Regions from separate parts of the Microbulbifer sp. ABH2_005 genome, predicted to be linked through region 2. Evidence: riboswitches for the same ligand, from Rfam matches in the RefSeq annotation. Region 2 holds a riboswitch; the other holds the start of a gene.
What was found. A riboswitch is a leader RNA that binds a small molecule or an ion and turns the genes downstream of it on or off. The one in region 2 is predicted to bind thiamine pyrophosphate.
Positions count from the first base shown of each region.

Region 1: another riboswitch for thiamine pyrophosphate. It lies ahead of thiC (phosphomethylpyrimidine synthase ThiC); the one in region 2 lies ahead of ACXAFI_RS07305 (TonB-dependent receptor).

Region 1 is NZ_JBSWWI010000001.1:2,999,053-3,002,526, reverse strand. It holds gene ACXAFI_RS13115 (thioredoxin domain-containing protein) at 1-530, shown strand, start outside; gene ACXAFI_RS13110 (SGNH/GDSL hydrolase family protein) at 623-1,564, opposite strand; TPP riboswitch at 1,822-1,920, shown strand; gene thiC (phosphomethylpyrimidine synthase ThiC) at 2,006-3,474, shown strand, end outside.
Region 2 is NZ_JBSWWI010000001.1:1,665,761-1,669,234, reverse strand. It holds partial or broken gene ACXAFI_RS07310 (nucleotidyltransferase domain-containing protein) at 1-483, opposite strand, end outside; TPP riboswitch at 1,122-1,237, shown strand; gene ACXAFI_RS07305 (TonB-dependent receptor) at 1,295-3,460, shown strand.

The DNA of each region.
Region 1 (3,474 bases), 1.3 Mb from region 2:
TAGCTGGTGCCTCCTTGCTCCGTCTTCACTCTAGTTATGTAGTTATTGAAAGCAAAGCAGGTCTGGAGAAGTTACCTTTGAAAGGGAAGGGGGGTACTGATATTTTACAGACGCATTCCTATGAACAGAATGCTGAATTAAAACGGCGCATTGAGCAGCCTTTGGGACCCGGGAGCCGCCAGCTGATAGCTTCTTCAGGAGTTCTTACCTTAGGGCAGTCTTGGCTGAGTAAGCAGTTGGAGCAACGGGAAGTTCTGGAAGCCAAATTTATCGAGGCCGAATTGGAGGTTGAGGGGCATCACCTGATGCGACTCGAAGGTATCACAAATAATGAGTTCTTCACCGCCCTGGGCTTTCAAGAGAATGATGTCCTAATGAGAGTTAATGATAGCTGGGTACATAGTGGTCAAAATAACCTATGGGATGCCCTTACCAGCGGTCAGATTATCGATGTAGCTTTTATGCGAAAGGGGTTGCCCCAGCGAATACAATATGTCGTTGAAGAGCAGGGCTATTTTGAGAAGGATTGAAGATAGCTTGAGAAAGGTAAAGAAAGCTAAATAGTTATGGGCCCACTGAGAAGTATTCAGGAGGGCCCAATGTTCACCGAGTGGACAACTAATTATTTATCTGGATTGCCCTGCCAAAGTAGATCGGCAACGATGTTTTGGCCCTGAATACTGGGGTGAAAGCAATCTCCACCACCAATGTCATCTTTGCCAAACTGAAAGGTACCAGCATTTACCTCATCTTCCCCAGTATACTCGGCTATCACTTCAACACCATTGGTGCCATTATAGCTCTCCGCCTCCTCAACGAGAATTTCATTGTAGCGACGTTGAGCTGCAGTAATTGCGCCGTAGCGAGTGGCAAAGTCTTCTCCATTTAAACTGCCGCCATTAGTGGCTATTTTGCAAATCCCAAAGGTTGACCAAACATGTTCACAATTTACCCGGGAGTTGCTTGACTGCTTGGCTAAGCCGGCTGCTCGCAGATCCTGCACCCTTGGTACTGAGCCTAAAAGAATGGTAGATCCATTGGGAAGACCATCGACGAGTTTATCTAAGCCCGCTTGAATTGCTGAGCGCCACTCACTTTCTGTGTATAGAGGATCATCACAGTTATTGGGATCGGTACAATCCCGGTTACAAATATCGTTTCCTCCAAGAACAACTTCTACGTGGTCGGGGATATTTGATTGAGATAAAATTCGATCAGCCTGAACAGCAAAGTTCTTCTTTCCTCCGCGCATTTCTGCCCCTGACTCAGCAGCTTTTTTATTCGCAGCCATGTTGGGTGAAATTATCTTGTACTTATCGTAAATACTCTCAACGGAGTTTTTATCACCATCAAACCAGGAGTGTTCTGGTTGGTCTCCACCGAGGAGACAAAACAAATCCCAGAAATACTTGTTACGGGTACAGTCTGCTCCGAATGCCATGGTAATACTGTCACCAGCAGCAACGGATTTAGAAGGGGCAGCTAAAGCTGTCGGTATCGACATAACACTTAAAACGAGTGCTGTTATAACTCCATATCTATTCCACATTGTATTTTCTCCCACACCGACTTTCGTCGTAGTTCATTATTGTTTTAAAACTGGATCGGTGAACCTGTGCAGTTTAGGTTGACGTGGAATGAGTGCCGGTGGGAATGATATCGACCGCTGGGTCAGCTTCAAATAAGTTGAAGCGTGTTGAATTTTTGTCGCCTAGAGCATCGAGATTTTTTGGTTGTAGCACCATGGAGAGGGTTATTTAGAGTCTGTTGAAAGTTGAGATCGACCACCTGTTCATATTCGAGAGCTTCCACTATACTGCGCTCTACTTGTCGGAGTGCCTGTGGGCTGAGATCGCTATTGCGAGATCCGTTGAACCTGATCGGGGTAACCCCCGCGTAGGGAACAAGATCTGAAGTCGCCTGTTTTTTTACAGTTTGGCGGCTTTTCTCTTTGCGTGTGCCCTGGACGCTGCGACCTTTAAATCCTCAAGCTTTAAGGTTACGCATGTCCGAGATCATTGAACAATCCGGCAAAGCCGGAAAATCCACCCGCGCTGCCAGCCGCGATTCTGCTAAAGCATTTCTTGAGAACCTTACGGTTCAATCTTTTCCCAATTCACGAAAGGTGTATTTACCTGGGGAAACGCCGGATATTCAGGTTGGCGCTCGCCAAATCTGCCTGGGGGATAGCGTGGTAGGTGGAGATGCAGATAATCCCCTTCTGGAGCCCAATGAGCCGCTCACCGTATACGATACATCTGGACCCTATTCTGAACCTGATTTCAGTGTCGATGTACGCCAGGGGCTACCCAAGTTGCGTCAGGGCTGGGTAGAAGCTAGAGGCGATACAGAGCAATTGGATTCCCGCCAAGCCGCCTACAGCCAGAAACGTATGGCAGACCAAGGGCTGGATCATATCCGCTTTGAAAATCTTCCCAGCCCGCGTCGGGCTAAACCGGGAAGAAACGTATCGCAAATGCATTATGCCCGCCGCGGCATCATCACGTCGGAGATGGAATTTGTCGCTGTTCGTGAAAATATGGGGCGCGCCAAGCTCGCTTCAGAAATGAGTGAAAGCCAATATCAAAAAGCGCGCGATAGTATTTTTATTCCCGAGCAAATCACTCCCGAATTTGTTCGCAGGGAAGTCGCCGAAGGCCGGGCGATTATTCCCGCGAATATCAATCACCCGGAAGTGGAACCGATGATTATCGGGCGCAATTTTCTGTGTAAGGTGAATGCAAATATTGGCAATTCTGCGGTGACTTCTTCTATTGAAGAGGAGGTGGAAAAGCTAGTTTGGTCCACCAAGTGGGGTGCCGATACCGTGATGGATCTCTCCACTGGCGCCAATATTCATGAAACCCGTGAATGGATTTTGCGAAATTCTCCGGTGCCTATTGGCACAGTACCGATTTATCAAGCGCTGGAAAAAGTGAACGGCATTGCCGAAGACCTGAACTGGGATGTCTATCGCGATACTTTAATTGAACAGGCGGAGCAGGGGGTGGATTATTTCACCATCCATGCTGGCGTGCTGTTGCGTTATGTACCGCTTACAGCGAAACGTATGACCGGTATTGTTTCGCGGGGTGGTTCTATCATGGCCAAATGGTGTCTGGCACATCACAAAGAGAATTTCCTCTATACCCACTTCGAAGAAATCTGTGAAATCATGAAAGCTTACGATGTGAGCTTTAGCCTCGGTGATGGTCTGCGCCCAGGTTCCATCGCCGATGCCAATGATGAGGCACAATTCGGAGAGCTGCATACTCTTGGCGAGCTCACAGAAGTTGCCTGGAAGCACGATGTGCAGACCATGATCGAAGGACCGGGCCATGTGGCTATTCACAAGATCAAAGAAAATATGGATGAGCAACTAAAGCACTGCCACGGCGCGCCTTTTTATACCCTTGGCCCGCTGACTACGGATATTGCTCCCGGTTACGACCACATTACCTCTGGCATAGGTGC
Region 2 (3,474 bases):
AAGCAGTTTTTTGACTTGAATTTCTTTGGAACCCTCATCATTTTTTCGAGTAAATTTGGAGTAACAATTAAATCCCATACTTATATAATGGTGCGCCAAGGCTCTTGGTTGCCAGCATTTTTTGGCAAGGCTGCGAAGTTCATCCAAAAACGCTTGATGACTGAGATAAACTTTTGGAGAGAACAACCATTCAATCAATGTCGGGTTGCTTCCCCGTAACAAACCCAATGCTTTGCTGATATCCCAACCAACCAGATCAAGCTCATCACCTAGCGCTTTATCAAAGGGCACCTCCACAACATCTCTTGGGTTTCCAAGAGTCAGTTAGTGGTTAAGATCTCGCTTGTAAATAAAACGCACATCCCAGTCACTATCTAGTGACTCAAAGCCCCATGCCCGGCTGCCAGATTCACAGGCATACAAAATTTCTATGCCCTTCTCAGCCTCAAGTGTTTTTATTCTATTCTGTATCACCAATTCCATAGAATGCTATCTACCAATTTACCACTGTAGAGAAGTAAAACCTAAACCGCTCACTAGAGGCTCCTTCCCTTTACTTTATAGCCACCGACCAAGTATCCCAGCAATGACCCAATAAGAACTGGAAAAGAGATCAAACCCATTAACAACCATCGATCCTGTTTAAAATGCACATCGAAGTGAACCAATGAAACATAAGCCACTGCGCACATCGCGACAACAATGGCAATCAGCACTCCCCAAGTTACAAGATTCGCCGACAAGACCGCACCGCAACTTTTACAGGTACACTGTATCGAATTGATGCCACTACACCAGCCAATCAAAGCTATGGGCTTCTCATTACAATCAGGGCAATTTTTCATTTTTACACCAACCTCTAAATCTAAGCTAAAACTAGCTATAGCCTCGCACCTGCGGCCTGAAATTATATTTAATATTCATCTATGCAGAAACGTCCCCTCTACATTAACCCAAGCTTTGGAAGAAAGGGAATAACAAGGAGGAACACTGACTATCACGCCCCTCCAATCCCTATAACACTACCACCCATACCCAAAACGTCCCATAGAAACCCAAGCTCGAAGGTTAAGAGTGCCTTCTTCCCATAATGAGCGAAACATCTGCTATCATCGCGCCCGCAAAAACCTAAGGGGTGGCCAAGGCCTGAGATGCTGCGAGATCAAGAAGATCTTTTGAGCAAACCCTTGAACCTGATCCGGTTAATACCGGCGTAGGAATAGGTAGGCATGCCAAAGCCCTTCCCTCGTCGCGCTCCGGGTCTCTTTCATTAGTGTTGATCCGAGAGAGAACCATGAAGAAACTGTTCACAATCCACCCGATTGCTTTATCCATCGGCCTTATTGCGGGCTCGCCTAGTGGATTAGCTTTAGCTGCAGAGCCCATGGACAGGGGGCTTGAAGAGGTGGTAGTGACGGCTCAACTGCGCGATACCAACCTGCTCGAGCTGCCAGGCAGCGTCAGTGTAATGGACGCTAGCAGTATTGAGGCGCGAGGTGCTGGCAACTTGGACCAGCTGTTGAATATGGCACCAAATGTCAACTTCTCTACTGGCGCTTCACGAGGACGCTTTATTCAGATTCGCGGTATTGGTGAGCGCAGCCAGTTTATCGACCCAGTTAATCCTTCCGTAGGTTTGGTCATTGACGGGATCGACTTCACTGGTCTTGGCCTGGCTGCCAGCACCCTGGATATCGAACAGGTAGAGATCCTCCGAGGCCCTCAAGGCACCCTGTATGGTGCTAATGCCCTGGCGGGCCTGGTCAATATGCGCAGTGCGGCACCCACTTCAGAAACTACAGGCAAGGTCTCTGCCGAACTGAGTGAATATGGTGGCCGCAGCCTCTCTGCCATTGGCAGCGGCAGCCTGACCAACCAGCTTGGCTTTCGTATTGCCGCCAGCGAGCGAAAGTCCGATGGCTATATGGAAAACCAGTACCTGGGCCGCGATGACACCAACAATATTGATGAGTCCGTGCTGCGTGGCAAACTGGCTTACTCACCGAGTGACGACTTACAGCTCGGCCTGACACTCTTCTACCTTGATGCCGATAACGGCTACGATGCCTTCTCTTTATACAATACCCGCGAAACCCTCTCCGACAAGCCCGGTCGGGACCAGCAGGAAAGCTGGGCAGGCGCTTTAACTGGGCAGTGGTCGGGTAACCAAAATTTTATTCTTGAAACCACCCTAAGCCTCGCCAATTCCGATACCGAATACGGATACGATGAAGACTGGAGCTATACCGGCATTCATCCTTTGGAGTACAGCCAAACTGACAATTACCAGCGGGACAAGGACAATACCAGCCTGGATCTACGCCTGCTCTCCACCGAGGCCTCCAAACTCTTTGCAGGGCGCACTAGCTGGGTACTCGGTGTTTATCATCGCCAAGAACAAGAAGACCTCTTGCAGGCTTCCGGAGTAACTGGAGGTACAATCACTGAATACAGCTTTTTTAGCAGTGAGTTTGATACCAAAAACAGCGCAGTTTATGGGCAGCTGAGCACCACACTGAGCGACACCTTCAACCTGATTAGCGGGCTTCGCCTGGAAAGGCGTAGTGCGGATTATTCTGATTCCTATGCCACCAAAGCAGATAGCAGTGAGGACTTGTGGGGTGGAAATATAACCTTGGAATATCATTATTCCGAGGACACTTTACTGTACGCCACCGTTTCACGTGGCTATAAGGCAGGGGGGGTGAACGGGGCGATCATCGCAGAGTTTGCGGGTAATGTAGAAGCTTACCGTGAGATGTTCGAGTTCGATACAGAGCATTTGCTTAACTACGAACTTGGAGCCAAAGGCAATTGGCTGGGTAACCGTTTACAGGCCCAGCTAGCGGCCTTCTACCAGGATCGCAACGATGTTCAAGCCAAACAATCACTTTTCAACCCTGAGAGTAAAAAGTTTAGAGAGTATCTGGGCAACGCAGCGGGCGGTAAAACTTATGGCTTTGAGGCGGAAATAAATTTCCAGGCTACGGAAACTGTACGCCTCTTCGCTTCTGCAGGCTGGTTAAACGCCGAGTTTGAGGACTTTATTAGTAGCACCCACGTAGACACGGAGAAGGACAAAGAAACCGGTATAGTGCTACCGGTAAATCTGGATGGCCGTGATGTAGCTCATGCACCAAGCTATCAGTTCTTCACTGGCACCGAGATTGATCTCAGTGCCCACTGGGTACTGCGTCTGGAATTGGAAGGCAAAGATGAGTTTTACTTCTCCAATAGCCATAATGAAAAATCCACTGCCTACGAATTGCTCAACGCCCGCCTCACTTATCGGGCTGACAACTGGGAAGTCTCCCTATGGGGTAGAAACCTGACCGACAAAGATTACAACACCAGGGGCTTCTATTTCGGCAACAATCCAGTTAATGGCTATGCTTCAGAAGCTTACTATCAACAGGGTGAACCACGTATTGCCGGGGTAACCGGTAGTTATGCTTTCTAACAAATCATCGGTAA